DNA from 2 places in the Streptomyces sp. NPDC050564 genome. Region 1 is predicted to be linked to the other one. Evidence: riboswitches for the same ligand, from Rfam matches in the RefSeq annotation. Region 1 holds a riboswitch; the other holds the start of a gene.
What was found. Region 1 has a riboswitch for cyclic di-AMP ahead of ACIBK0_RS25460 (M23 family metallopeptidase). Riboswitches for the same ligand answer to the same signal wherever they lie in the genome.
Positions count from the first base shown of each region.

Region 2: it holds a riboswitch for cyclic di-AMP, as region 1 does, so the genes downstream of both, ACIBK0_RS22590 (M23 family metallopeptidase) here and ACIBK0_RS25460 (M23 family metallopeptidase) in region 1, are expected to answer to the same signal.

Region 1 covers NZ_JBITGS010000016.1:125,950-141,005, forward strand. The annotation lists gene ACIBK0_RS25450 (M16 family metallopeptidase) at 176-1,522, shown strand; gene ACIBK0_RS25455 (M16 family metallopeptidase) at 1,519-2,907, shown strand; cyclic di-AMP (ydaO/yuaA leader) riboswitch at 3,142-3,301, shown strand; gene ACIBK0_RS25460 (M23 family metallopeptidase) at 3,315-4,079, shown strand; gene ACIBK0_RS25465 (GntR family transcriptional regulator) at 4,266-4,961, shown strand; gene ACIBK0_RS25470 (HPr family phosphocarrier protein) at 5,177-5,458, opposite strand; gene ACIBK0_RS25475 (GNAT family N-acetyltransferase) at 5,636-8,557, shown strand; gene ACIBK0_RS25480 (DUF5998 family protein) at 8,721-9,308, shown strand; gene ACIBK0_RS25485 (alkaline phosphatase family protein) at 9,308-10,495, shown strand; gene ACIBK0_RS25490 (thymidine kinase) at 10,543-11,190, shown strand; gene ACIBK0_RS25495 (VOC family protein) at 11,212-12,015, opposite strand; gene ACIBK0_RS25500 (sulfurtransferase) at 12,340-13,167, shown strand; gene sepH (septation protein SepH) at 13,316-14,371, opposite strand; gene ACIBK0_RS25510 (hypothetical protein) at 14,862-15,056, shown strand, end outside.
Region 2 covers NZ_JBITGS010000014.1:21,637-36,692, forward strand. The annotation lists gene ACIBK0_RS22565 (MFS transporter) at 1-727, shown strand, start outside; gene lhgO (L-2-hydroxyglutarate oxidase) at 928-2,136, shown strand; gene trmB (tRNA (guanosine(46)-N7)-methyltransferase TrmB) at 2,373-3,173, shown strand; gene ACIBK0_RS22580 (PrsW family intramembrane metalloprotease) at 3,280-4,605, shown strand; gene ACIBK0_RS22585 (aldo/keto reductase) at 4,764-5,708, opposite strand; gene ACIBK0_RS22590 (M23 family metallopeptidase) at 5,865-6,902, opposite strand; cyclic di-AMP (ydaO/yuaA leader) riboswitch at 6,914-7,070, opposite strand; gene ACIBK0_RS22595 (PP2C family protein-serine/threonine phosphatase) at 7,304-8,479, opposite strand; tRNA gene ACIBK0_RS22600 (tRNA-Met) at 8,704-8,777, opposite strand; gene ACIBK0_RS22605 (dihydrofolate reductase family protein) at 8,871-10,016, opposite strand; gene ACIBK0_RS22610 (MarR family winged helix-turn-helix transcriptional regulator) at 10,157-10,666, shown strand; gene ribA (GTP cyclohydrolase II) at 10,793-11,419, shown strand; gene ACIBK0_RS22620 (DUF6817 domain-containing protein) at 11,507-12,061, shown strand; tRNA gene ACIBK0_RS22625 (tRNA-Lys) at 12,115-12,187, opposite strand; gene ACIBK0_RS22630 (amino acid permease) at 12,297-13,832, opposite strand; gene ACIBK0_RS22635 (DEAD/DEAH box helicase) at 14,150-15,056, opposite strand, start outside.

The DNA of each region.
Region 1 (15,056 bases):
CGACCCGTCCGTAGCGGGTCTCGGAGGGCCTCCTGGGACACGGCTGTGACGTACGGGAGTCTCGCTCTCGGCGTACGAGGTGCGGGAACTTCGCCAGCTGTCGGCGCGCTTGCATACAGTGGCAGGACCGACAGGAAATACGCAGTTTTCCGCGATCGAAGGGACGTACATGCCCATGGGTCACACGGCCACAGCTGAGGCAGGCTCCGGCGGCCTGACAGCGACCGAGCACCGCCTGGCCAACGGCCTGCGCGTGGTGCTCTCCGAGGATCACCTGACCCCGGTCGCGGCGGTGTGCCTCTGGTACGACGTCGGCTCGCGCCACGAGGTCAAGGACCGTACCGGCCTTGCTCACCTCTTCGAGCACTTGATGTTCCAGGGCTCCAAGCAGGTCCACGGCAACGGGCACTTCGAGCTCGTTCAGGGCGCCGGCGGCTCGCTCAACGGCACCACGAGCTTCGAGCGCACCAACTACTTCGAGACCATGCCCGCCCACCAGCTGGAGCTCGCGCTCTGGCTGGAGGCCGACCGCATGGGCTCGCTGCTCGCGGCGCTCGACGACGAGTCCATGGAGAATCAGCGGGACGTCGTCAAGAACGAGCGCCGGCAGCGGTACGACAACGTGCCCTACGGCACCGCGTTCGAGAAGCTGACCGCGCTGGCGTACCCCGAGGGCCACCCGTACCACCACACGCCGATCGGGTCGATGGCGGACCTGGACGCCGCCACGCTGGAGGACGCGCGCGCGTTCTTCCGCACGTACTACGCGCCCAACAACGCGGTCCTGTCGGTCGTCGGTGACATCGATCCGCAGCAGACGCTCGCCTGGATCGAGAAGTACTTCGGTTCCATTCCCGGGCACGACGGCAAGCCCGCCCCGCGCGACGGCTCGCTGCCCGAGGTCATCGGCGAGCAGCTGCGCGAGGTCGTCGAGGAAGAGGTCCCGGCGCGCGCCCTGATGGCCGCTTACCGGCTCCCGGAGGACGGCACGCGTGCGTGCGACGCGGCCGACCTGGCGCTCACCGTCCTCGGCGGTGGCGAATCCTCCCGGCTCTACAACCGGCTGGTGCGCCGCGACCGCACTGCCGTCGCGGCCGGGTTCGGCCTGCTGCGGCTCGCCGGAGCGCCCTCCCTGGGGTGGCTCGACGTGAAGACGTCCGGCGATGTCGAGGTCCCGGTGATCGAGGCCGCCGTGGACGAGGAGCTCGCCAGGTTCGCCGAGGAGGGCCCCACCGCCGAGGAGATGGAGCGCGCGCAGGCCCAGCTGGAGCGCGAGTGGCTGGACCGGCTGGGCACGGTCGCGGGCCGCGCCGACGAACTGTGCAGGTTCGCCGTCCTGTTCGGCGATCCGCAGCTCGCCCTGACCGCCGTGCAGCGTGTCCTCGCCGTCACCGCCGAGGAGGTCCAGGAGGTCGCCAAGGCCCGCCTGCGCCCCGACAACCGCGCGGTGCTCGTCTACGAGCCGATCGCCCCCGAAGACACCGACGCCGCTGACGACACCGACGAGGAGACGGCGAAGTGACCGAGCTGGCCAGCATGGACTTCCACCCGCAGCCCCAGGCCGGTGAGGCCAAGCCGTGGGCCTTCCCCTCGCCCGAGCGTGGCACGCTCGACAACGGCCTGACGCTCCTGCGCTGCCACCGCCCCGGCCAGCAGGTCGTCGCCGTCGAGGTGATCCTCGCCGCGCCGCTGGAGGCCGAACCGGCGGGCCTCGACGGCATCGCCACGATCATGGCGCGTGCCTTCTCCGAGGGCACCGACAAGCACTCCGCCGAGGAGTTCGCCGCCGAGCTGGAGCGCTGCGGTGCCACCCTCGACTCGCACGCCGACCACCCTGGCGTGCGCCTGTCGCTCGAAGTGCCCGTCTCGCGTCTGCCCAAGGCGCTCGGTCTGCTCGCCGACGCCCTGAGGGCACCGGCGTTCGCGGACAGCGAGGTCGAGCGACTGGTCCGCAACCGACTGGACGAGATCCCGCACGAGACAGCCAACCCGGCCCGCCGCGCCGCCAAGGAGCTCTCCAAGGAGCTGTTCCCGGCGACCTCGCGCATGTCGCGTCCGCGCCAGGGCACCGAGGAGACCGTCCAGAAGATCGACTCGGCGACCGTCCGCGCCTTCTACGAGAAGCACGTACGCCCCGCGACGGCCACCGCCGTCATCGTCGGTGACCTGACCGATGTCGACCTCGACAAGTTGCTCGCCGACACGCTCGGCTCCTGGACCGGCTCGTCCGCCGAGCCACGCCCCGTGCCGCCGGTGAGCGCCGACGACACCGGCCGCGTGATCATCGTGGACCGCCCCGGCGCCGTCCAGACGCAGCTGCTCATCGGCCGCGTCGGCGCCGACCGGCACGACCGCGTCTGGCCCGCCCAGGTGCTCGGTACGTACTGCCTCGGCGGCACCCTCACCTCACGCCTGGACCGCGTCCTGCGCGAGGAAAAGGGCTACACCTACGGTGTGCGGGCGTTCGGCCAGGTGCTGCGCTCCGCTCCGGACGGCACGGGCGTCGCGATGCTCGCCATCAGCGGCTCGGTGGACACGCCGAACACCGGTCCGGCGCTCGACGACCTGTGGAAGGTGCTGCGTACCCTCGCCGCCGAGGGCCTGACGGACGCCGAGCGCGACATCGCCGTGCAGAACCTGGTGGGTGTGGCGCCCCTCAAGTTCGAGACCGCGGCGGCCGTCGCGAGCACGCTCGCCGACCAGGTCGAGCAGTACCTGCCGGACGACTACCAGGCGACGCTCTATCAGCAGCTCGCCGCGACGGGCACCGTGGAGGCCACCGTGGCCGCCGTGAACGCCTTCCCGATGGATCGTCTGGTGACCGTCCTGGTGGGTGACGCCGCGCAGATCGAGGAGCCCGTCAAGGCGCTCGGAATCGGTGAAGTGACCGTCGTCCGGGCCGAGTAGAGCAGCGCGACTTCCTGAGGACCCAGGTGACTGAAGAGTCACCTGGGTCTCCTTTTGCCCGAACTTCGGGTCTCTTTCCGGACTTCGTCCACAAGGTGTCCGTATTGATAGGGAGGTTGCCTGTCTGCCCTGTGGCATGCGCTACAAAAGCCGTGATCCGTTTGTTGATTGAAAGATGCCCCGCTTAGCGTCGATCCGGCTGTTCGTCAGGCAGTGCGCCGCGCCCGCGGCACCGGACAGTCATCGCCGAGTCCCCGTACGGCGCGAGCCAGGGGAGCCGGGGACCCGCACGCAGTCCCTGGGGTGAATCGGACGCCCTCCCCGGAGGGAGTCCGTAGGAGACCTTCCTGCTCCGAACCCGTCAGCTAACCCGGTAGGCGAGAAGGAAGGAAAGGATCAGCCCCTACATGGCGTTCACCTGTGGCACAGGGAAGCACCGTCGCCCGAGCCGCGTGAAGCGCACGACCACGAACGCCGTCGGCGTCGCGGCGCTCACCACCACCGGCGTCATCGGAACCCTGGCTGCCCCGGCACTCGCCGCGGACACCTCCGCCGAGCAGACCGGGCTGACCCCGATCATCACCATCGGCGACACCCTGGCCGAGAAGATCGACGAGCAGGCCGTCGCCCAGCAGCGAGCCGCCGACGAGGCCGCCGCGCAGAAGAAGGCCGAGGAGGCCGCCCGCAAGCAGGCCGCGGCGAGGGCCAAGGAGGCGCGCGAGGCCAAGGAGCGCGCCGCCCGCGCAGCCGAGCGCAAGCGTCTCAACACCTTCGTCCTGCCGATCACCGGCTCGTACATCTCCACCGGCTACAAGGCGGGCGGCAGCCTCTGGTCCTCCGGCAGCCACACGGGCGTCGACTTCCACGCCGCGTCCGGCACCTCGGTGCACGCCGTCGGCTCCGGCACGGTCGTCACGGCCGGCTGGGGCGGCGCGTACGGCAACCAGATCGTCATCAAGATGCACGACGGCACGTACACGATGTACGGGCACCTCTCGTCCATCGGCGTCTCGGTGGGCCGGACGGTCACCCCGGGCCAGCAGATAGGCCTCTCCGGGTCCACCGGCAACACGACTGGGCCGCACCTTCACTTCGAGGCCCGTACGACCGCGGAGTACGGCTCGGACATCGATCCGGTCGCGTACCTTCGCTCGCACGGTGTGAACGTCTGACGAGCGCTTCATCAGTTCCGTTGCCCCGGCTCGCCGAGCCGGGGCATCGTCGTTTCACGCGGCCGCGTGTCCAAAAAATATCTATGGATTCCGGCCTGCCATCGGAAATTCCGGCTCCCTGCAATAGAGTCACTGAACAAGCGTCAATCGATGGCGTTTCGCGGGGATTAAAGCGGAGGTCCGGTCATGCGTATTCCGGCGCACTCGGTATGCACGGCGATCCGTGACGACATCGTCGCGGGTGTCTACGAGCGAGGCGGCCGGCTCACCGAGGAACTGCTCGCGCGCCGGTACGGCGTCTCGCGCGTCCCCGTACGCGAGGCCCTGCGGACGCTGGAGGCCGAGGGCTTCGTCGTCACCCGTCGGCACGCGGGCGCGTGCGTCGCGGAGCCCACCGAGCAGGAGGCCTCCGATCTGCTGGAGATGCGCATGCTCCTTGAGCCGCTGGGGGCCGCGCGGGCCGCGCAGCGCCGTACCGAGGCCCACCTCAAGGTGCTCCGAGGCCTGGTCAGGCTGGGCCAGGAGCGGGCCAGAAGGGGCCACAGCGAGGATCTGCGCTCGCTGGGCGGCTGGTTCCACGAGACCCTCGCGCAGGCCTCCGGAAGCCCCGCGCTCACTTCCACGCTCGCCCAGCTGCGGCACAAGATCGCGTGGATGTACGCGGTGGAGGCGTCGCCCGACCCCGCGGAGTCCTGGGCGGAACACGGCGGCATCGTGGACGCCGTGGCGCGCGGCGACAGCGAGCGGGCCCGGGCGATCACGGCCCTGCACACCGAGCGCGCCGCGGCCGCACACCGGCTCCGTTTTCCCGCCGGTGGAGATCGTCCGGACCGTGTGAGGACTTCGCAACCTCCCGTAAACATGACGGGCCCGCGGCATTAACACGGGCGCCGTATACAAAGAGGGATATTCGGCAGCGGCCTATTTTTGCTGTCCCTCTTTTCGCGTGCCGGGAATTCCGGTGCGTGTTATTTCCGTGGGCGTGACGCGGGGCGCGCGGTGACATGCGCGGAATTCCTGGGCGGCCTACGGAAAACGGCTGAGCCGCGCCGCCCGGGAAGGGGCGACGCGGCTCAGCCGCATGGTGTCCGAAATGCTCAGACGGTCTCGGGGAGCTCCTCGAGACCCTCGGCGACCAGCTTCGCCAGACGGTCGAGGGCGGCGTCCGCACCCTCGGCGTCGGAGGCGAGAACGATCTCCTCGCCGCCCTGGGCGCCCAGGCCGAGGACGGCGAGCATGGAGGCCGCGTTGACGGGGTTGCCGTCGGCCTTGGCGATCGTCACGGGGATACCGGAGGCCGTCGCGGCCCGGACGAAGATGGAAGCGGGGCGGGCGTGAAGGCCCTCGGCCCAGCCGACGTTGACGCGGCGCTCAGCCATGTGATGCTGCCCTTCAGGTTTTCAGGGTTGTCTAGACCAGTGTCCCATATCGTGAAGCGTCTCCGGAGCGGTCCTTCGTCCCGTCCGGAGTGTTGTCGGATCGCGGCCTCGATCCGACTTCCGTTCCCCACAGACTGCCTCGCGCCGTTGTCGGACGCGAGCCGTACTCTGGGGCCCATGCAGACCTCGTCGGACCGGCACGAGTACCCCGCTCACTGGGAGGCGGACGTGGTGCTGCGTGACGGTGGTACCGCACGCATCAGGCCCATCACCATTGATGACGCCGACCGCCTGGTCAGCTTCTACGAGCAGGTCTCGGCCGAGTCGAAGTACTACCGCTTCTTCGCGCCGTACCCACGACTGTCCGCCAAGGATGTCCACCGCTTCACGCACCACGACTTTGTGGACAGGGTGGGTCTCGCGGCCACGGTGGGCGGCGAGTTCATCGCCACCGTACGCTATGACCGCATTAATGCCGACGGCCTGCCCGCCTCCGCACCCGCGGACGAGGCCGAGGTCGCCTTCCTCGTGCAGGACGCGCACCAGGGCCGCGGTGTCGCCTCCGCCCTCCTGGAACACATCGCGGCCGTGGCCCGCGAGCGCGGCATCCGTCGCTTCGCCGCCGAGGTGCTGCCCGCCAACACCAAGATGATCAAGGTGTTCACGGATGCCGGCTACCAGCAGAAGCGGCACTTCGAGGACGGCGTCGTACGCCTGGAGTTCGACCTCGAACCCACCGACCGGTCGCTCGCCGTGCAGCGCGCGCGGGAGCAGCGCGCCGAGGCCCGGTCCGTGCGGCGGCTGCTCGCACCCGGCTCGGTCGTCGTCATCGGCGCGGGCCGCACACCCGGCGGTGTCGGCCGCAGCGTCCTCACCAACCTCCGCGACGCCGGATTCACCGGCCGTCTGTACGCGGTGAACAAGGCGCTCCACGAGAAGGAGCTCGACGGAGTCCCCGCGCACCGCTGCGTCCGCGACATCGACGAGCCCGTCGACCTCGCCGTCGTCGCGGTGCCCGCGCCGCTCGTCCCCGAGGTCGTCGCCGAGTGCGGTGAGCACGGGGTGCAGGGGCTCGTGGTGGTGTCCGCCGGGTATGCCGAGAGCGGCCCCGAAGGACGCGAACGCCAGAGCGAACTCGTGCGCCAGGCGCGTACGTACGGCATGCGCATCATCGGCCCCAACGCCTTCGGGGTCATCAACACGTCCCCCGAGGTCCGCCTCAACGCCTCGCTCGCCCCGGAGATGCCGCGCCCCGGGCGGATAGGCCTGTTCGCCCAGTCCGGCGCGATCGGGATCGCCCTGCTGTCCCGGCTGCACCGGCGCGGCGGCGGTGTCACCGGCGTGACCGGCGTGTCGACCTTCGTCTCCTCCGGGAACCGGGCGGACGTGTCCGGCAACGACGTACTCCAGTACTGGTACGACGACCCGGACACCGACGTCGCCCTGATGTACCTCGAATCCATTGGCAACCCACGCAAGTTCACGCGCCTCGCACGCCGGACAGCGGCGGCGAAGCCGCTGGTCGTGGTCCAGGGGGCGCGGCACGGCGGAGCGGCTCCCCAGGGGCATGCCGTACGGGCCACGCGGTTGCCGCACGCCACGGTGTCCGCGCTGCTGCGGCAGGCGGGGGTGATCCGGGTCGACACGATCACCGAGCTCGTCGACGCGGGGCTTCTGCTGGCACGCCAGCCGCTTCCTGCCGGGCCCCGGGTGGCGATCCTCGGGAACTCGGAGTCGCTCGGGCTGCTCACCTACGACGCGTGTCTGGCCGAAGGGCTTCGGCCGCTTCCTCCGTTGGATCTGACCACGGGGGCCTCGGCGGAGGACTTTCACGGGGCGCTTGTGCGGGCCTTGACCGACGACAAGTGCGATGCCGTCGTCGTGACCGCCATACCGGCGGTCGGGGAGACGTCGGCTCAAGACGCGGCCTTGGCCGAGGCCCTTCGCTCGGCGGCGGCTTCGGTTCCGGCGAAACCGGTGCTGGTGGTGCACGTCGAGCTCGGTGGGCTCGCCGAGGCGTTGTCTGCCGCGGCCAGTACTGCACCACAGATCGGTTCGACGGCACCCCGCGGTGCCCGTCCGCCCTTCTCGGCCGCGCACGAGCGGCGGGGCCCCGATCGCCCTGCAGAACGGTTGCCGACCGCGGGAGCGGCACGCCCGGCCGTCGCGGGAGCGGCACAACCGCCTCTCGCGGAGGCCACCCGGCCGCCCGTCCCCGAAGATCCCCTCACGGCCTCCCGCCTCATCCCGGCCTACCCCGCCGCCGAGCGTGCCGTCCGTGCGCTCGCACAGGCCGTGAAGTACGCCCAGTGGCGGCGTGACGCCGCCGAGCCGGGCAAGGTGCCCGAGTACGAGGACATCGACGAGAAGGGGGCCGCCGAGCAGATCGACGGGCTGCTCGCGCGGGGCGAGGGGCTGACGCTCGGCACGGAGGAGACCTGCGGACTGCTCGGGCGGTACGGCATCGATGTACGTCGTGCCCTGCCCGCGCCCACGCCGGACCATGCCGTCGCGGCCGCGCGCGCCCTCGGCTACCCCGTGGCCCTCAAGACCACCGCCCCACACCTGCGGCACCGCGCTGACCTGGGCGGTGTACGACTCGATCTGGCGGACGAGGAGCAACTGCGCCGGGCGTACGCGGAGTTGACGGAGCTGTTCGGGAAGCCGGAGGAGCTGCGGCCGGTCGTGCAGGCGATGGCCCCGCGCGGGGTCGACACCGTCGTACGGACGGTGATCGATCCGGCGGCCGGGGCGGTGCTCTCGTTCGGGCTCGCCGGCGCCGCCTCGGAGCTGCTCGGGGACACGGCGCACCGGCTGATTCCGGTCACCGACCGGGACGCGACCTCACTGGTCCGGTCGATCCGGACGGCGCCGCTCCTGTTCGGCTGGCGGGGCTCCGCGCCGGTGGACACGGCGGCCCTCGAAGAGCTGATGCTGCGCGTGTCCCGGCTGGTCCACGACCACCCGGAGGTCGTCGCGGTCTCCCTGGAGCCCGTCGTCGTCGCCCCGCGCGGTCTGAGCGTGCTGGGCGCCACCGTGCGGCTGGCCCGCGCTCCCGTCCGCGACGATCTCGGCCCGCGGACTCTCCCCGTGGTCTGAGCCGCCGCTGATCCCTGCGTTCTGATCAGCATGCCCGGATCAGCATGCCCGGATCAGCACGTCCTGATCAGCACGCCCTGATCCCTACGCGTATCTGTTCCGTCCACGACAGACACACGCGAGCGGTGCCTCGCAGTCAGTGGGCCCCCGTAGGATGGACTTCATGGCCAAGACCAGTACGACGACCCAGGGGCTGCGAGCGGCGATCGAGCGCAGCGGCTACTACCCGGCCCTCGTGGCCGAGGCGGTGGAGGCCGCGATCGGCGGCGAGGCCATCCGGTCGTACCTGGTCCACCAGGAGACGACGTTCGACGCGAACGAGGTGCGGCGGCACGTCACCGTGCTCGTCCTCACCGGCAACCGCTTCATCGTGAGCCACACCGACGAGCAGAACGCGGACACGACGTCGCCGACGCCGTACGCCACGACGTCCACCGAGTCGGTCAAGCTCGGCCGGATCTCGTCGGTGGTCGTCAGCCGAGTCGTCGCCAACCCCGAGTCGTACGCGCCGGGCACGCTGCCCCGCGAGGTCGTCCTGACCATCGGCTGGGGCGCGGTCTCCCGCATCGACCTGGAGCCCGCCGCCTGCGGCGACCCCAACTGCGAGGCGGACCACGGCTACACCGGCAACTCGACGGCGGACGACCTGAGCCTGCGCGTCAGCGAGGCCGGGGACGGCCCGGAGACCGTGCGCCAGGCCCTCGCCTTCGCGCAGTCCCTCTCCGAGGCGACCGCGGACATCACGCGCTGATGGCACTGCCCGCCTGGGACCACCCGGAACCCCTCGCCGTCGACTCCGCGCCCGTCCCCGAGTACGGCACCGGCTCGCTGGCCGACCTGCTGCCCACGCTGGCCGCGGGCATGGCCGTGCCCGGCGTGACCGTCGCGATACCAGAGCTGACCGAGGCCGACCGGAACTGCGTCTTCCTGATCGACGGTCTCGGCTGGGAGCAGCTGAAAGCGCACCCCGACGAGGCGCCCTTCATGACGTCTCTCCTGGCGTCCTCCCGCGGAGGCACCGGACGGCCGATCACCGCCGGCTATCCGGCGACCACCGCGACCTCTCTCGCCTCCGTCGGTACCGGCCTGCCGCCCGGAGCGCACGGCCTGCCCGGCTACACCGCGCGCAACCCGGGGACCGGCGAGCTGATGAACCAGCTCCGATGGAACCCGTGGACGGAACCGCGCGCCTGGCAGCCCTACCCCACGGTCTTCCAGCTGGCCGACGCGGCGGGCGTGCACACCGCGCAGGTTTCGTCCCCCACTTTCCAGAACACCCCGCTCACCAAGATCGCACTGAGTGGCGGAACGTTCCATGGGCGGCTCTCCGGCGAGGAGCGCATGGACCTCGCGGCCGAGCAACTGGCCGTCGGGGACCGCTCGTTGGTCTACACGTACTACGCGGAGGTGGATGGCAAGGGTCACCGCTTCGGCGTCGATTCGGACCCCTGGCGCGGCCAGCTCATGTATGTCGACCGCCTGGTCCAGCGCCTCGCGGAGCAGCTGCCGCCGCGCAGCGCCCTGTACGTCACCGCCGACCACGGCATGATCGACATTCCCTTCGACGAGCAGCACCGCATCGACTTCGACGAGGACTGGGAGCTGCGCGCCGGCGTCGCCCTGCTCGGCGGCGAGGGCCGTGCCCGGCATGTCTACGCGGTGTCGGGCGCGGAGGCGGATGTGCTGACCTGCTGGCGCGAGGTGCTCGGCGAGCAGTTCTGGGTGGCCTCGCGGGACGAGGCGATCGCGGCGGGCTGGTTCGGCCCGCACGTCGACGAGCGGGTGTACGCCCGGATCGGCGACGTGGTCGCGGCGGCTCGCGACGATGTCCTGATCATCGCGACCGAGCGGGAGCCGAAGGAGTCGGCGATGGTCGGCAACCACGGTTCGATGACCCCCGTCGAGCAGCTCGTGCCCCTGTTGCAAGTACGCTCCTGAAGCCCCCCCTCTCGAATCCTCTGTTGCCGAAAGGTGCTCAACTCCCCATGCCCGAGCTGGTGTTCTTCTCCGGAACGATGGACTGCGGGAAGTCGACGCTGGCTCTCCAGATCGAGCACAACCGCTCGGCGCGGGGCCTGCAGGGCATGATTTTCACGCGCGACGACCGCGCGGGCGAGGGCAAGCTCTCCTCGCGCCTGGGCCTGGTCACGGACGCGGTGGAGGTGGCGGACGACCAGGATCTGTACGCGTACCTCGTCGAGCACCTCTCCCAGGGCGGCCGGGCTGACTACGTGATCGCGGACGAGGCCCAGTTCCTGGCTCCCCGTCAGATCGACCAAGTGGCCCGCGTGGTGGACGACCTGGGCATCGACGTCTTCGCCTTCGGCATCACCACCGACTTCCGCTCCAAGCTCTTCCCCGGCTCCCAGCGCCTCGTGGAGCTGGCCGACCGGGTCGAGGTCCTCCAGGTCGAGGCCCTGTGCTGGTGCGGCGCCCGCGCCACCCACAACGCCCGCACGATAGGCGGCGAGATGGTCGTCGAGGGCGCTCAGGTCGTCGTCGGCGACGTCAACCAGTCCGAGGACATCGGCTACGAGGTCCTGTGCCGTCGGCATCACCGCCGCCGTATGACGGCCGCGACTGCTCGCGCGGGCGCCCTGTCGCCGGACGTGCTGCCGATCGCCTCGGCCTGATCTCAGGGGCGTTCAAAGCTCTCAGCGGACGGCGTGGATCAGCGAGAACATCGCGCCTTCCGGATCCGCCACCGTCGCCACCCGTCCGTAGGGCGAGTCGTGGGCGGCCTTGAGCAGGTGCCCGCCGAGCTCGACGACACGCTCGACGGCATCGTCCACGTCAGCGGCCTCGAAGTACGTCATCCAGTGCGGGCCCCGGTCGCGGGGCAGGCCGTGGCCGACACCGTGGATGCCGGCCACCGGGCGGCCGCCGACGTGCAGGGTCACGTAGTCGAAGTCGGCCGAGACGACCGGCTCCAGCTCGTAACCGAAGACCCCGCGATAGAACTTGACGACGCTCTCGGTGTCGCGGGTCACCAACTCGTTCCAGGCGGGGGTGCCCGGCACACCGGTGATCCCCGTGCCCAGGTGCGCCGCCGCCTGCCAAACGCCGAAGACGGCGCCCGTCGGGTCCGACGCGATCGCCAGGCGCCCCGCCTCGGCGGCATCGAGAGGACCGACGCCCACGGTGCCGCCGCTGTGCCGTACGGTCTCGGCGGTCAGGTCCACGTCGTCCGAGGCGAGATACGGCGTCCAGGCCACGGGCAGATGGCGGTCGGGCGGCAGCTGGCCGATCCCCGCCACCTCGTGGCCGTCCAGCAGGGCTCGCACATACGGGCCGAGCTGCTGCGGTCCCGGCCGGAACTCCCAGCCGAACAGCGCTCCGTAGAACTCCTGGGTCGCGGCCATCCCGTGCACCATCAGGCTCACCCAGCAGGGTGTGCCGGGCGTGTGCCGAGCGTGCGTTGTGCCGTTCAGGCCGGCCGACCCCCGTGCCTCGGTCATCGTCACTCTCTTCTCGGCCCCTCGCGGTGGCCGGTCACCTTCCGCCTACGAACACGCGTACCGCGGTCGCGTACGTGCACGCCCCGTGCCGATGTTCGCACCACCGGTCGCTCCGCGCGTCCCGGCCCCGCCGCCCTTCAGCGGCGCACGGCCGGAGGATGCCCGGTGTGCCGTTTCCCGTCCGTTTCGGCATGATTGCCGCGCGGTGTCCATCGGCTGTACAGCATGTGCCCGATCCCATACGCCTCGTGATCGGACCTGTCCGGCCGAGCAGAGTAGCCGGACATGGACGAAGCGGCCACCCCGTGCGCAAGGATGGGGGCCATGAACGCCATCATCTCCGCATCCGAACTCGCGAGCGACCTGGCCGGACCGACCCCTCCGGTCCTCCTCGACATCCGCTGGCAGCTGGGTGGTCCGAACCTGCGCTCCGACTACGAGAAGGCGCACATTCCAGGGGCCGTTTTTGTCGATTTGGATTCCGAACTTGCTGGTCCGGCGGGTTCGGAGGGCAGGCATCCACTTCCCGATCTCGAGGTCTTCGGCGCGGCGATGCGAGCGGCAGGAGTGTCCGCCGACCGCGATGTCGTCGTGTACGACGGCGGGCAGGGCTGGGGCGCTGCGCGCGCGTGGTGGTTGCTGGGCTATACGGGTCACCCCTCGGTACGCGTGCTTGACGGCGGGCTCGCGGCCTGGAGCGGGCCGGTGTCCTCGGAGGTCCCCATGCCGGCCCCCGGGACCTTCGTACCGCAGGCCGGTGCGCGGCCGCTGCTCGACGCGGACGGGGCGGCGGCGCTCGCCCGCACAGGGCTGCTGCTGGACGCCCGGGCCGGTGAGCGGTACCGGGGCGAGGTCGAGCCGATCGACCCCGTCGCCGGCCACATCCCCGGTGCGGTCTCCGCGCCGACCACGGAGAACGTCACCGACGACGGACAGTTCCTGCCCGCCTCCGAACTCGCGGACCGGTTCAAGTCCCTCGGGGCGACCGGCACTTCCGAGGTCGGCGTCTACTGCGGCTCGGGTGTCTCCGGCGCCCACGAGGTGCTCGCGCTGGCCGTCGCGGGCATCCCCGCCGCTCTGTACGTGGGCTCCTGGTCGGAGTGGTCTCGGAACGGCAGCCGCCCGGTCGCGGTGGGCCCCGACCCGCAATAGTCGCGCTTCGGGCAGCGGCCCTTCGCCGTGGGACCGGGCCCTCCGTGACAGCGATGAGGCCCGCGGCAACCTGGCGCGGGCCTCGAGCGGTGGCAGCGAAAAGAGGGCCCGCACCGCACCGGCGCGCGCCCTCTCCTCGTCCAACTGATCAGTCCTGCTTCTTCCGCCGCGTGCCGAAGACGATCTCGTCCCAGCTGGGGACCGCTGCTCTGCGGCCCGGGCGGACGCCGTCGGCCTCGGCCTGGCGGTCGGTCGCGCCGACCAGACGGTCGCGGTGGCTGCCGACCGAGCGGGGCATGAGGACGTCCGCGTAGGCGGAACCGGCGCCGGCCGAGGCCGCGGGAGCCGGGGGCTCCTCCGACTCGGGCTCGGGTGCAGGCTCCTCGGCGGCGGGACGCTCCGTGGTGGCGGGCCGCTCGGGCACGACCATGTCGCCCCGGAAGCTGGGCACCGCTTCCAGGAGACTGGTGAGCGAATCCCGGTCGTTGGTGGACTCCTCGGCCGGCTCGGGGGACGGCGCCGGAATGCTCGGCCGCTCCATCTGCCGGTCCAGAGCGCGGTCCAGCGGACGGTCGCGCGGTAGGCGCGCGATCCGCGGCACGAACGGGAAGCTCGGCTCGGGCGCCGCGAGATCGTCCGACTCGCCGATCAGCGAGCGGGCCTCGTCGTCGACGGCCTGGACGAGCCGCCGTGGCGGGTCGTACGTCCAGCTCGCCGAGTGCGGCTCACCCGCGACCCGGTAGACCAGCAGGACTTCCCAGGTGCCGTCGTCACGACGCCACGAGTCCCACTGGACGGTGTCCTTCTCGGCGCCACGCAGCAGCAGTCGCTCCTGGACGGCCTCGCCGAGCTGGGGTCCGGCGTTCTCACCGGGGCGGCGGACGGGGGTCTTCCTGGCGCGCTCGGCCATGAAGGCGCGCTCGGCGAGCACGGGCCCCTCGAAGCGGCGCACGCGATCGACGGGGATTCCGGCGAGTTGGGCGACTTCCTCCGCGGAGGCACCGGCACGTATACGCGCCTGGATGTCTCGGGGGCGGAGATGGCTCTCCACCTCGATCTCGATCTGGCCGAGGCGGGGACGGTCGCCGCGTACGGCGGCGCGCAGACGCTCGTCAATCGGAAGCGTGTACTCCGTGCTGTCCGCAGCCTTCAGCACCAGCCGTGTGCCGTCGTTAGAGACGGCCACGACACGCAGTTCGGGCATGGGGACCTCCCGGGTGGTGCCTGCCGACGTCACGTGCGTCGCTGCTTCCGCTAGTCGAGTGTGGCCTGCCCGGGTGCAGCCTGCCACAACCTTGCCGAGTTGCCCGGCGTGTCGGGCACGGGCCCGGGATCGCCGTTATGGCACGGTTACCTATTCGCAACGCTAAGTGACGAACTCCATCACCCTGTGCAACGAGCCCCCTCCCGGCGGTCCTGCAAGGCCCCGGACACCCTGGCGGGAGTCCGGACCCAGGGCTCGCAACAGTACTCCATTCGGGCCATGTGCGTGGATCGGCACGCCGCCCAACTTCTAGTCGGGGGTGGTAGTTGGTCGCCCGATGCACCGTTTTCGTGACCATGAAACGTGGCGTACTCCACGCAATCACCAGAAATGGAACGAATCGTTTCGCCTGTACGTCCCTTTCTCGTGCAGTCGGTCGATCAAGTACGGGAAGGTCGATCAAGTTGGGAAAGGCAGGCAAGGTCCGGGGATGCGTGAGAAGTCGGATGCCGAGGGGGAGCCGAAGAAGAAACGGCTCGATCTGAGCGTTCCGCAAGTGGCGGGCAGCGCCGTGGCCGCGGTGGTGGCGGCCAAACTCGCCTCCTACTTCGGGGTGTACGGGACGATCCTCGACGCCGGAGTGGTGAGCGCGATCGCCACCTGCGGAGGCACCGTCTTCCAGCAC
Region 2 (15,056 bases), on a different contig from region 1:
CGAGCTCACCCGCCTCGCCGGGTGGATGGCCTTCGACACCGGCCAGCAGGAGGCGGCCCAGCGCTACTACATCCAGGCGCTGCGCCTGGCCCGGGCGGCCGCCGACGTGCCTCTGGGGGGCTACGTACTCGCCTCCATGTCCCTCCAGGCGACCTACCGCGGCTTCGGCGACGAGGGCGTCGACCTCGCCCAGGCCGCCCTGGAGCGCAACCGGGGACTGGCGACAGCCCGCACCATGAGCTTCTTCCGCCTGGTCGAGGCACGCGCGCACGCGCGCGCCGGTGACGCCCAGGCGGCCGGCACCGCCCTGCGGGCCGCCGAGGGCTGGCTGGAGCGGGCCCGCGACGGCGACCACGACCCGTCCTGGCTCGGTTTCTACTCGTACGACCGCTTCGCCGCCGACGCGGCCGAGTGCTACCGCGACCTGAAGGCACCGCGCCAGGTGCGCCGCTTCACCGAGCAGGCGCTGTCGAAGCCGACGGAGGAGTTCGTACGCTCGCACGGGCTGCGCCTGGTGGTGTCGGCGGTCGCCGAGCTGGAGTCGGGCAACCTCGACGCGGCGTGCGAGCAGGGCGTACGGGCGGTGGAGGTCGCCGGACGCATCTCCTCCGCCCGCACCACCGAGTACGTGAAGGATCTCCTGCACCGGCTGGAGCCGTACGGCGACGAACCGCGCGTGGTCGAACTGCGGGAGCGCGCACGGCCGCTGTTGATGGCTCCCGCGTAGGTGCTCCGTTCGGGGCAGGATCCGACGCGTCTGCCTGGCGCTGCGGTCTCGGGGCCGCAGGTTGTGTGTGCTGCTCGCGCCCGCGCGGCGCAGCCGCATGATGTGACGGCCCCGCGCCCCTTCGGGGTGCAGGGGCCTCCCCCGGGTTTGAGCGCGTTGTCAGTGGCGCAGTGCACTATCGAAGTCGGGAGGTGGTGCAGGTGCGGGAGCTCGGGTACGACTGCGATGTGCTGGTGATCGGCGGCGGAATCGTCGGCCTGTCGACGGCGTATGCGATCACGCGCGCGGCACCGGGCACGCGGGTGACGGTGCTGGAGAAGGAGCAGGGGCCCGCCCGGCACCAGACGGGGCGCAACAGCGGGGTGATCCACAGCGGGATCTACTACCGCCCGGGCTCCCTCAAGGCGCGGTACGCGGTGCGGGGCGCCGCCGAGATGGTCAAGTTCTGCGCGGAGTACGGCATCGCGCACGCCGTCACCGGCAAGCTGATCGTCGCCACCGACAAGGCGGAGCTGCCCCGGCTGCACGGACTGGTCCAGCGCGGCCGGGAGAACGGCATCCCGGTGCGAGAGCTGGGCCCCGCCCAGATGGCGGAGTACGAGCCACAAGTGCGCGGGCTGGCCGCCATCCATGTCGGCACGACCGGGATCTGCGACTTCGTCGCGGTGGCCCGGCAGCTCGCGGAGTCCTCCGGTGCCGACATCCGGTACGGGGCGGATGTCGTCCGCGTCGACCGGCGGCCCGGGCGCGGCGCCGCCGTGCTCACCACCGACGGGTCGGTGGTCCGCGGGCGCGTGCTGGTCAATTGCGCGGGGCTGCACTGCGACGAGGTCGCGCGGCTCGTGGGGGACGACCCGGGAATGCGGATCGTCCCCTTCCGGGGCGAGTACTACTCGCTGGCGCGGCCCGAGCTGGTGCACGGGCTGGTCTATCCCGTGCCGGACCCCGCTTTCCCCTTCCTCGGGGTTCACCTCACCCGGGGGATCGACGGAGATGTCCACATCGGGCCGAACGCGGTGCCCGCGCTCGCCCGGGAGGGGTACGGCTGGGGTGTCGTACGCCCTCGTGAGCTGGGGGCGACCCTGGCGTGGCCAGGGGCCTGGCGGATCGCTCGACGGCACTGGCGGTACGGGGCGGGGGAGCTGCGGCGGTCGCTGTCGAAGCCGGCGTTCACGGACGCCGTGCGCCGGCTGTTGCCCGCGGTGACGCCGGACGATCTGGTCCCCGCGGCGGCGGGGGTCCGTGCGCAGGCCGTCCTGCGCGACGGGACGCTGGTGGACGACTTCCTGATCCGGGAGGGTCCCCGGACCGTGCACGTGCTGAACGCGCCGTCGCCTGCCGCGACGGCCTCTCTGCCGATCGGCAGAGAGGTTGCCCGGAGGGCGCTGGGTGCGCTGGCGGGGGCGTGAGAGTTTTTTCGCCCCCTCCGCCCCTACCCGTCCCGCACCTGGGGGCTACGCCCCCAGCCCCCACCGGTTGTCCCTTGGCTGCGGACGGTGGGGGCTTGTCGCGCAGTTCCCCGCGCCCCCCTTCCGGGGCGCAGCCCCCCGTCGCGACCAACCGCCGTAAAATCGACCCCACTGTGTCTGAGTCCTCCTTCACCTCGCCCGAAGAGCCGCGTCCCGTCCCACCCACCGGCGGCTCGCTGGGTCATGCCCGCGCCAAGGGGGAGCCCCGGTTCCCCGACGGACCGAAGGCCGACCCCGCCGGGTCGCACTTCGAGCGTCGAATCCGGAGTTTTCAGCCGCGGCGCAGTCGCGTGACCGCCGGGCAGGCGGACGCGCTGCAGCGGCTGTGGCCCAAGTGGGGGCTGGACATCGACGGGCAGCGGACGATCGACCTGGCGGAGCTGTTCGGGGGCGACCTGCCCGTCGTGCTCGAGATCGGGTTCGGGATGGGCGAGGCCACCGCGCACATGGCGGCCGAGGACCCGGAGACCGGAATCCTCGCCGTGGATGTGCACACCCCGGGACAGGGCAATCTGCTCAATCTCGCGGACCGGAACGGTCTGTCCAACATCCGGGTCGGCAACGGCGACGCGATCATCCTGCTCAGGGAGATGCTCCAGCCGGAGTCCCTGAGCGGCCTGCGCGTGTACTTCCCGGACCCGTGGCCCAAGAAGCGGCACCACAAGCGGCGGCTGATCCAGCCGGAGTTCCTCAGCCTCGTCGCGACCCGCCTCAAGCCGGGCGCCCTGGTGCACTGCGCGACCGACTGGGAGCCGTACGCCGAACAGATGCTCGAAGTGCTGAGCGCACACCCGGACTTCGAGAACACCCAGCCCGACGGCGGTTACGCGCCACGTCCGGACTTCCGGCCGCTGACCCGTTTCGAGGGCCAGGGACTGGACAAGGGTCATGTGGTGAACGACCTCCTGTTCCGGCGCGTACAGCACCTCGTAGACCACCCGGACCAGCAGCCGGACCAGCAATCCGTCGACGGCTGAAGCCCGCTGAAGCCCCGCGGGAGTCTCTCGGACGTCTCTCGGGAGCCCCCTGGGCGGCACCAGGCACCGTCGCGGGCTGCGCCCCTCCCTCGTTAGGGTCGATGCCGTGGCCACCTTTCCCCCGTACCCGACGCACCCCAGCGGTCCCGCCGGCGGTGCGCTGCGGCACGCACACTGGTGGCAGCGGAAGTGGGTGCGGTACGGCGCGCTGATCGCGTTGCTCGCGATCAGCGGGCTCGTGATCCTGGCCCTCGTCCGCGAACAGACCGGCACCGAGGGCTTTCTGGTCGGCCTCGGCCTCGCCGTGTTCCCCGTGCCGCTCCTCATGGCCGCCTTCCGGTGGCTGGACCGGGTCGAGCCCGGGCCCTGGCGGAACCTGCTCTTCTCCTTCGCCTGGGGCGCCTGCGCGGCCGCGCTGATAGCGATCGTCGCCAACAGCTTCGCGACCAGATGGATAGCGACCGCGACCGCCGATCCCTCCAGCGCCGACACCCTCGGCGCGACCGTCATAGCGCCCATCGTCGAGGAGTCCGCGAAGGCGGCGGCCGTGCTGCTGGTCTTCCTCTTCCGCAGACGGGACTTCACCGGGATCGTCGACGGGGTGGTGATAGCCGGGGTCACCGCCACCGGCTTCGCGTTCACCGAGAACATCCTCTACCTCGGCACCGCCTTCGGCACCGACCAGCTCAGCGGCGAGAGCGGGCTCGCGTCCGTCACCGCCGCGACCTTCTTCGTCCGCGTGGTGATGTCGCCCTTCGCGCACCCGCTGTTCACCGTGCTGACCGGCATCGGCTTCGGCATCGCGGCCCTGTCCGCCGAACGCCAGCATCTGCGCCGCGTCCTGCTCCCCCTCACCGGACTGCTGCTCGCCATGGGCATGCACTCCGCCTGGAACAGCTCGTCGAGCTTCGGGGAGTACGGGTTCTTCGCGGTGTACGCCGCGTTCATGGTGCCCGTGTTCGGCCTGCTGACCTGGCTGGCCGTCTGGACGCGGCAGCGTGAGCTGCGCACCGTGCGCACGGAACTGCCCGCGTACGCCGTCGCCGGGTGGCTGACCGCGCCCGAGCCGTATGTGCTCGGTTCGATGCGGGCGCGGCGGCTCGCCCGCGAGTGGGCCGGACACCACTTCGGGAAGGCCGCGGCTCGCTCGGTCGCGGAGTATGAGGCGTACGCGACCTCGCTGGCGTTTCTGCGGCACCGGGGGCGCCGGGGGCGCGCGGGTGCCGACTTCGTCGTGCGGGAGCGGGAGTTGCTCGACGAGCTGTGGCGCCGCCGGGAGGTGGCCCGCCCGGCCCTGTCCTACGCGGCCCGGGCCACGGCCCCGGTGGTCCCGGTACCCCCACCATGGCCCGCGCACGGCTACGCGTACACGTACAGCCCCTACGGAGCCGCGGCCACCCCATATCCCGCGTACAACCCGTACCGCACGTAGTTCTTTCGCCCCCTCCGCCCCTGCCCGTCCCGCCCCTGCCCGTCCCGTCCCTGGGGGCTGCCGCCCCCAGACCCCCGCTCAAAAGATCGTGCAGTTCCCCGCAGCCGAAAGGCTGGTACGGGAATGGGCAGGGGCGGAGGGGGCGTAGAAACAACCGCTTACGCCGACGCCTCCGTCAGCTTGCTCAGCTCCCCGTCCGTCAGGACCAGGTCCGCCACCCCGAGCAGCGCCGGCAGCTGCTCGGGCGTCCGCGCCGAAGCAATCGGCGCCGCGACCGTCGGCTGGGCGGCCAGCCATGCGAGGGCGACCGTGGCGACCTCGGCGTCATGGGCCTGGGCGACCTCGTCGAGGGCGGCGAGCACGCGAAGCCCGCGCTCCGTCTCGAGGTGCTTGGCCGCGCCCTGCGCCCGCGCCGAGTCCACCGTCGCTCCCGGCCGGTACTTGCCGGTGAGGAATCCGGAGGCGAGGGCGAAGTACGGGACGGCCGCCAGACCGGAGCGGGACGCGATGTCGCGCAGCGCGCCCTCGTACGTATCGCGCGAGACGAGGTTGTAGTGCGGCTGGAGGGCGACGTACCGCGCGAGCCCCTCGCGGTCGGAGAACTCCAGGGACTCCCGGAGCCGCTCGGGCGAGATGTTGGACGCGGCGATGTGACGCACCTTGCCCGCCTTCACCAGCTCGTCGAGCGCGCCGATGATCTCCTCGACCGGCACCTCGGGCTTGTCGAAGTGCGTGTAGTAGAGGTCGATGCAGTCGGTGCCCAGGCGGCGCAGGGACGCGTCGGCCGCGGCCTTGATGTTGGCGCCGGACAGCCCCGGATACTCGGGGTGCTGGCTGACTTTGGTGGCGACCACGACATCCGAACGGTTGCCGCGCGCCTTGAGCCACTTGCCGATGATGGTCTCGGACTCGCCGCCCTTGTTGCCCTCGATCCACGCCGAGTACGAGTCGGCCGTGTCGAGGAAGTTGCCGCCGGCGGCCGCGTACGCGTCGAGCACGGCGAAGGACTGGGCCTCGTCGGCGGTCCAGCCGAACACGTTGCCGCCGAGGGAGAGCGGGAAGACCTCGAGGTCGGAGGAACCAAGCTTGCGCAGAGAAGTCATGCTCAACTTCAACACCCGTACCGGATGGGTGTATTCCACACGCGATTACCCGCCCGATTACCCGCACGCCCCGCACGACTGCGCACACGCCTGACCGGCAGCCCTGACGTCGGGGGGTTGTCGTCAGGACCACCGGGGATCAGGAGAACGTACGTGTCAGGGGGTGAGGCCCTTGCCGAGCAGCCACGCCATCGGGTCGATCGCGTCGCCGCCGTCGGGGTGGACCTCCAGGTGCAGGTGCGGCCCGGTGACGTTGCCCGTCGCGCCCACGCGCCCGATCACGTCACCCGTGGCGACCTTCTGGCCCACGTTGACGCTGATCGACGACTGGTGGCAGAACCACAGCTCCGTACCGTCGTCGAGGGTGAGGACCGTGCGGTAGCCGTAGGCGCCGGCCCAGCCCGCCTCCGTGACGGTGCCGCTGTGGATCGCCTTGATCAGCGTGCCGGTGGGCGCGGCGAAGTCGAGACCGGTGTGGTAACCGGAGGACCACATGGAGCCGGCGTCGCCGAAGCGGCCGGTCAGCGTGTACGAGGAGGTGGGCAGCGAGTAGCTCTTGGCGAGCTCGGCGAGACGCTTGGCCTCGGCAGCCTTCTTGGCCGCCTCGTCCGCCTGCTTCTTCGCGGCGGCGGCCTTGGCCTCGGCGTCGTCCTGCTGCTTGGCGGCGAGCGCGACGGCCTGCTTCGCGGCGGCGGTCTCGGCGGCGTCCTTGGCCGCACTGTCGACCTGGTCCTGCTGCGACTCGGCCTGCTGCATGATGCGGGCGCGCAGTGCCTCGCCCGCGTCGGTGGTGCCCTGCGCGGAGTCGGCGCCGGTCAGACCGGCGCTGGTGAGCGGGGTGGTGGAGCCCTTCGGCGTGCTGGAGCCGCCGTCGGATATCAGAGCCTTGGCGGACTCGGTGACCGACGACAGGTCGGGCAGCGAGATCGACACCGGCGACTTGCCGGGCGCCGCGGTGGCCATGCCGCCCGCGCCGACGGCGGCGATGACGCCTACGCCGAGAACCGTGGAGCTGCGGGCGAGTCCTCCGCCGCGCTGCTTGCTGACGCGGTGCCGGCCGCGGACGGGACGGACGGAATCCTCAGTGGGATTCCACTCCTCCCAGGGACCCTCGTCGTTGCCGTACGCGTAGCCGAAGGGCTGTGTGTCGTCGGGCGCGAACGAGGTTTGCTGGGCAGGCCGGTTGGACGCCACGTGGGCGTGCTCCTTTCCTTCCTTCTCGCCTACCGGGTTAGCTGACGGGTTCGGAGCAGGAAGGTCTCCTACGCGCGTCCACCACGGTTTCTCCACCGTGAAAGACGCTCGATTCACCCCAAGTTGGTGGTTCCCCGGTTCCCTTGCGGAATTCGGCGCGTGCGCACGGAGCCGCCTCTTGTGACGGCTGGGACGACCGCGCTGCGTTATCGAACGTTAATAGACCCGGGTACCGGATTCCAAGCTGTTCGGACTGATCGTTAACGCTTTTGGCCAGGACTTTGGGGTCACCACCGGCCTAAATCGGGCGAGTTGACCACGCTCCATAAACATCGATTCAGTTGACGGTGCGTCAGTTGTTATGCGGAGGGACACCGTCCGATCACCCCTCGTGACAACGATCAAGAACGCCGTACGGACGACTCGTCGGGAAGCCGCGGAGGCGACTCCCAAGAACGCCGCACGGCCAGCAACGCCATGTCGTCCGTCGTGCCGTCCCCCGTGTGCCGGCGGACCTCCTCGGCGAGGGCGGCCAGCAGGGCGTCCGGCCCGGGGAAGACGCGTCCCGCGAGGCGCGCGGCGGGATCGTAGAAGCCCCCGCGCCGGTCGCGGGCTTCGGACAGGCCATCGGTATGGAGGAGCAGCGTCGCGCCCTGCGGGAACTTGGCCTGCATCGCCCGGTCGGGCCAGGTGCCCAACTCGCCCATGCCGAGCGGCAGCGCGGGATCCTCGGCGTCGAGTGTGACGAGCGTGCCGTCCGCATGCAGCAGCAGCGGCGGCGGATGGCCGCGGTTGACGAACCGTACGACGTCCTCGCCGTGCGGGATCTCCGCGAGTACGGCCGTGGTGAACCCCTCGAAGGCGTCGAGGCCCTCGCGCCGGGTGCCCTCGCGCGCCAGCGCCCGTTCCAGGCGCTGCGCGACCGCCTCCAGCGTCGCCTCCTGCTCGGCCGCCTCCCGGAACGCCCCGATGACGACGGCGACGGCGCCCACCGCGCCCATGCCCTTGCCGCGCACGTCGCCCACGACCAGCCGTACGCCGTGCGGGGAGTCCTGCACCGCGTACAGGTCGCCGCCGATGAACGCGTCCGCCTGCGCGGCCTCGTAGCGCGCCGCGATCTCGAGGCCGCCGATCCGCTCGTCGGGTTCCGGCAGCACGGCGCGCTGGGCGGACTCGGCGATCTCCCGGACCGTGGCGAGCCGTGCGTCGCTGCGGCGGACGAGAATGTTGATGACGACGGCCAGGACGCCGGCCGTCGCCACCGTCACCACTTCGGTGACGGAGTCGACGTCCAGGACGATGCCGAGCCTGATGTGGATCGCGAACACCGCGGTGATGGCCGCGAGGCCGGTGAGCACCGTGCCGCGCAGTGAGTAGAGGGGCGCGGCCACCAGCGGCGCGGCCGTGAAGAGGGGGGCCGCGGTGAAGTCGGACGGCATGAAGTAGTCGTAGAAGGCCCCGACGACGATGAGCAGCGCGGGAAGCGCCCGGACGAAGGCGCGCGCCTTCGAGATCCTGTGCCGGCCGGGTTCCCCGCGGCCGGGCCGCGGGGTGCTCCCGAGGCCGGGGGTGGGCATGGGGTCGCCGGACAGCCGTCCACCGGACCGGTCGTACGGGCCCTGGGCCCGCTGCTCGCCTGTTTGCTGCCCCACTCATCCAGGTTTCCCGGAGCGGGGGCAGCGGGCGACCCGTGTGGACCGACCGGGGGATGCGGAGAGGAGGGGGATGTGCGGAGCCGTGGTGACCGGCACACACCAAGGGCCGGAACTCGTGAATCCGAGTTCCGGCCCTTGGCCTTCAGTAGCGGGGACAGGATTTGAACCTGCGACCTCTGGGTTATGAGCCCAGCGAGCTACCGAGCTGCTCCACCCCGCGTCGTTGAAACCAGTGTACGCCATCCGTAGGACCCGAAGCACACACGTTTAAACGCGCCCCCGTGCGGGCCCCAGCGGCAGGTGTCGGCAGGATTCACAAAAGGTGCCGGTTGGGCTCCTTGGCCCGCTCCTCGTACTCCGGGAGTACGACCACGTCGGCGCCCTCGGCCACGAGGAGTCCGTTCCCGTCGGCCCCGGCGACGAACGTGTCGGGCTCCCGCCAGGCGGTGACCACCCGCCGTACCCCCGCGTCGAGAATCAGCCGGGCACACGGGGCGGGCCGGGAGGCTCGCCGGGCGCAGGGCTCCAGACTGCTGTAGACCGTGGCCGAGCCGAGGCGCGGATCGGCGGGGTCGATCTTGGCGAGCGCCGCCTCCTCGGCATGCACCACGGAGTCGCCGCCCTCACGGGAGTACCCGCGCGCCAGCTCGGTCCCATCGGCGGCCACCACCACCGCGCCCACGCTGAACGCGGTCTCCGAGGGCGGGCACAACGCGGCAAGCTCGCAGGCGAGCGTCAGCCAGTGCCGGTCCGCGGCGGCGGCGAGCCGCCCGACGCCGGGCGCCGTGGGGACGTACCGGATGAGGACGACGTCCCCGACGGCCCGCGTCTCCATCAGCCGCATCCGCCCGGGGGGATACGCCCCGGGACCGAACAGCCGCGGTGCGTCCGGCTCCCCGACGAAGAGCGGCGCGACGGCGAGCTGCAGTTCGTCCGCGAGCTCCTCGCGCATCAGCTGGGTGTGGACCCGTCCGCCCCCTTCGACCATGAGGCGCCGCACACCTCGTACGTCATGAAGGTGTTCCAGGAGCACACGCCAATCGAGCTCGGGACCGGTCGACACGATGTCGACGCCGAGCCCGTCGTCGAGTCCGCGCAGGGCGTCGGTCGCCCTCGCGGCGCCCTTGTCCGTCGTGTAGACGATCTTCTCGCCACCCGTGTGCCAGAACTGGGCCGCCGGGTCGAGGTCGCCGGACCCGCTGACGGTCACCTTCAGCGGGTACTCGGGGCGGCCGGCGGCCACCCGGGCCGCGCGGCGCCTGGCCGAGTTGACCAGGAGCCGGGGATTGTCCGAGCGGATCGTGCCCGCGCCGACCAGGATCGCGTCGCTGGACGCCCGCACCTCGTCGACCCGGTCGAAGTCGGCCGGGCCCGAGAGCAGCAGCCGCTCGGGGCCTGTGTCGTCCAGGAAGCCGTCGAGGGAGACGGCGGCGGACAACAGGACGTAGGGGTGGGGCATGGGGGCGCACCCTCCGGCTCGCGGTGGCCCGTACGGTTCACGGACTCACGATGGCTCGTACGGTTCACGGACTCAGGATGACTCGTACGGTTGACTCAAGGCCTGTGGTTCAACTTTTAAACAATACCTAGACTGGCGACATGACGACCCGCTGGCTCTCCCCCGCCGAACAGCGCGCCTGGCGCTCGTACGTCTCCGCCTCCTCGCTCCTGGAGGACGCGATCGACCGCCGGCTCCAGGCGGAAGCGGGCATGCCCCACCTCTACTACTCCGTCCTGGCCATGCTGTCCGAGGCGCCGGACCGGCGGCTGCGGATGACCGAGCTCGCCGAGATATTGAAGATCACCCGCAGCCGGCTGACCTACGCGGTGACGCGACTGGAGAGCGACGGCGCGGTACGGCGCGAGGGCTGCCCCACCGACAAGCGAGGCCATGTCGCGGTCCTCACGGACGATGGCATGGCCCTCCTGGAACGGGCGGCGCCGGGGCATGTGGAGACGGTGCGGTCGGCGGTCTTCGACCATCTGACCCCCGAGCAGGTGGGGCAGTTGGAGGAGATCTGCGGGAGCATCGCGCGGGCGATCCAAGGCGAAAATTCCGGGGTCGGTGGGGAAGATCTGCCGTGGCGGCGGCGTTCCTCCCCATCGTGAGGGACGCGATGGGCGGGTAAAGTCCGTTGCTTGAACTTTAAAGCACATGTACTGTCTGCCTCCAGGAACATGCTTCAAATCTGAAGCACCGTCCACGAACCCGCTGGACCGGACCGGAGAGACAACATGCGCGATTACCCCACCGCCACCGTGCGCACCCGCGTCACGGTCCCCCTGCGCTTCGGCGACGGCTACTCGGTCGACGCGGAGCTGGTCACCTTCCACGGCCTCGCCGACGACAAGGAGCACCTGGCCGTCGTCCTCGGCGCGCCCGGGGCCGACCCGCTGGTGCGACTGCACTCCGAGTGCCTGACCGGTGACGTCTTCGGCTCGGCCCGCTGCGACTGCGGCCCGCAGCTGCGCGAGGCGGTGGAACAGATCGCGGAGCGGGGCGGGGTACTGCTGTACCTGCGCCAGGAGGGCCGCGGCATCGGCCTCTACAACAAGCTCGACGCGTACGCCCTCCAGGACCAGGGCCTGGACACCTACGCCGCCAACGCCGCGCTGGGCCTGCCCGAGGACGACCGCGACTACACGGCCGCCGCCCAGATGCTCCAGGCCCTCGGCATCGACTCCCTGGACCTGCTCTCCAACAACCCCGACAAGGCCGACCAGCTCCGCGACCTCGGCATCACGGTCTCCCACCGCGTGCCGACCGGCGTCTTCACCACGGCCCACAACGTCCGCTACCTCCGCGCCAAGGTCCTCCAGACCCAGCACACCCTCCCGCTGCCGGAACTCACGGCGGGCTGACGCTCCCGGTCCACCGATTGACTGTCCCGTCGTCCCTGCCGAGGATCTGCCGAGAGGGCCGACAGGTCCTGTCAGGAGGAGTGGCCCATGGAGGAGGCAGCGGCGCAGACCGGGGCGGAGGCCATCGCCCTGTTGCGCGAGCTCGGTGCGGAGCACATCGACCATCCGGGGGGCACACTGCTGGCGCACCTGGTGCGGGTGCGGGACCGGCTGGCCCGCTGGGAGGCCCGGCCCGCGCTCCAACTCGCCGGGCTCTGCCACGCGTTCTACGGCACCGACGGCTTCGCCACCGCCCTGCTCCCGGCCGACCGCCGCGCCGAGCTCAGATCCGTCATCGGCGCCGAGGCCGAGGCCCAGGTCCACTTCTACGCGAGCTGCGACCGGACGGCCTCGTATCCGACCCTAGCGTCCCCGTCCCCCGCCTTCCGCGACCGCTTCACCGGCCGCACCTGGGCCCCCGCCCCGCCACAGCTCCGCGACTTCGCCGAACTCACCGCCGCCAACGAACTCGACCTCGTGGACGAGAACCCGGACTGGCGAACCCAGTGGGGCCCCGGTCTGCTGACCCTCTTCACCGGCTTCCGCCCGCTCCTCAGCGACCACGCCTGGCGCGACTGCGAGGAATCCCTGCTCACCGCCTGAACAACGACAACAGCGCCCCGCCCGGCCGAAGCCGGGCGGGGCGCTGTGCGCGGTAGACCCTGTGGGACTCGAACCCACAACCAATGGATTAAAAGTCCACTGCTCTGCCAATTGAGCTAAGGGTCCACGCACCGGCCCGTATCGATCCCGTGCCGATGCAACCCCGAGCATAGCCGGACGTGGCCGGGACTCCGATCGGGTATCGGGGACCCGGCCACGCCAAAAGCGTGCAAGGTCATGGATCGACCGGTTCGGGCGCGCCCTTGCGGGCCTCCTCGCGGGCGATGGTGCGTTGGTGGTCGGGATTGAGGAACCAGTGGCGCGCCGAGGCCAGCCACCAGGTCGCCGCGAAGCCGAGGACGACCAGGACGGCGATCGGCGCGTAGTTGAAGGTCTCCCAGGTGACCGGCGAGACCTGGGGCAGCATGAACAGGACGGTGATCACACCCACCCAGCCGACCGCGACGACGCCCACGAGCCGGGACCAGCGGCCCAGGTGCCAGGGCCCGTGTTCGAAGGCCTCGCCCTTGCGCAGCCGCAGCAGCGTCGGGATGACGTAGGCGACGTAGAGCCCGATGACCGCGATCGAGGTCACGGCCGCGTAGGCCGCGTAGTTGATCAGGTACGGGAGGCCGAGCACCAGCGCTGCCAGCGCCGCCAGCCACACCGCCGCCACCGGTGTCCGCGTGCGCGGGCTGACGGTGTGCCACACACGCGAGAAGGGCAGCGCGCCGTCGCGCGAAAAGGCATAGATCATGCGGCTGTTGGCGGTGACCGACGCCATCCCGCAGAAGAGCTGCGCACCGATCACCACCAGGAGCAACAGCTTGCCCGCCGTGGCACCCAGCGCGTCGAGCAGGATCTGCGCCGGGGGCGCGCCGGTCGCCGAGCCCAGCTCCTTGTCGTACGACTGGATGGCGAAGGTGAAGCCGAGGAGCAGGACGAATCCGGCTATCCACGATGTCCAGATGGACTGCACGATGCCCTTCGGGCCGGCCGTGGACGCGTCGTGGGTCTCCTCCGTCATGTGGGCCGAGGCGTCGTACCCGGTGAAGGTGTACTGGGCCATCAGCAGGCCGATGAGGACGACGTACACACCGCTGCCCCAGCCCGTGTTGTTGACGAACTTCGTGAACACGAAGGACGCCGACTGGTGGTGGTCCGGCACGAAAGCGAGCGCGCCCACGATGACCGCGACGCCCACCACGTGCCACCACACGCTGATGCTGTTGAGCACGGCGACGATCCGTACGCCGAAGGTGTTCAGGAGGCCGTGCAGGACCAGGATCCCGGCAAAGAGGAGGACCGTGCGGCCCGGCGTCACCTCGAAGTCGAACTGGAGGTTCAGATAGGCGCCGAGGAACGAGGCGGCGCCGAAGTCGATGCCCGCGGTCACCGCGACCTGACCGAGGACGTTGAACCATCCCGTGAACCAGGCCCAGGCGGCGGCCGTACGGGACGGGGCGAGCCGGTGCGCCCAGAAGTACAACCCGGCCGAGGTGGGATAGGCCGAACAGATCTCGGCCATGGACAGCCCGACGAACAGCGTCATCAGTCCGACCGCGACCCAGCCCCAGGTGATCACGGCGGGGCCGCCGGTGTTCATGCCGAACAGATACAGCGTCAGACAGCCCGACAGGACCGAGATGATCGTGAAGGAGACCGCGTAGTTGGAGAACGCCGACATGCGGCGGGCGAGAACCTGCGTGTAGCCGAGCTGGGCAAGCCGTTCTTCGTCCGACAGCCCACTCGCTACGGCGTCATCTGTCATGCCCCCAGCGATTCCCTCGCCGAGGGCATGACATGCGCCAGGCGATTGGCCAAAAAAGGCCCTCGCAGCTCTGCCGGCCGCTCGCGATCTCCACCCGTGAGCCGAACGGCCCGTTCCCCTTGCCGTCGTCGCGCTGGAGGTTGCCCGCGGTGTCCCGCTCGACCAGGGCTTTCTTCCCGTCGCCGATGACGTCCCGACGCCGGCTTCGCGGCGGCACGGGCACCGACCACACAAGCGGGCTGATCCGGCCGGCGGTTCACAGAAAAGTGGCCCCCACCCGAACCCGGGTGGGGGCCACTTCACTACGTCACTCGGCGTCAGCCGTTGCGCTTCCAGCGCGGCTTCTCGTCGCGGCGGAAGGAACCGGTGCCGGTGCCGGTGCCGGTGCCGCGGTGGTCGTCACGACGGCCGTACGGGCGGTCGTGGCTGCCGGAGCGGAAACCGCTGGAGGGGCGGTTGTCCTGGCGGTCGCGGTTGAAGGGACGGTCGCTGCCACGGTGGCCGCCACGCTCGTCGCGGCGCTCGAAGGAACGCCCGCCACGGTCGTTGTCACGGCGGAACCCACCACGGTCGTTGTCACGACGCTCGTCACGGCGGAAGCCGCCACGGTCGTTGTCGCGGCGCTCGAAGGAACGGCCACCACGGTCGTCACGGTTGAAGCCACCGCGGTCGTCACGGTTGAAGCCGCCGCGGTTGTCGTCACGACGCTCGAAGGAACGGCCACCACGCTCGTCACGACGGTCGCGGTTGAAGCCACCCCGGTTGTCGTCACGACGCTCGAAGGAACGGCCACCACGGTCATCGCGACGGTCGTCACGGCGGAAGCCGCCACGGTCGTTGTCACGACGGTCGCGGTTGAAGCCGCCCCGGTTGTCGTCACGACGCTCGAAGGAACGGCCGCCACGGTCGTCACGACGGTCGTCACGGCGCTCGTAGTTGCCCCGCTCGTCACGGCGCTGACGCGGCTGCTCGTACGCCGGACGCTCGGCGGGCTGCTCGGACACGGCGGGCACCTCGGCGGGAGCCTCAGTCACGGCCTGCTCGACGACGGCCTCGGCGGCGGCGGCGAGCGCGGCCTCCGGGTCCTCGCCCCGCTCGCGCGCGGCACGGGCGATCAGCCGGTCGGCCTCCCCGCGCAGCTCGGCCGCACGACGCTGCGCGCGCTCCAGCTCCTTGGTGAGCTGCGAGACCTCGCGCTCGGCCTGCTGGGCGGCGTCGCCCGCC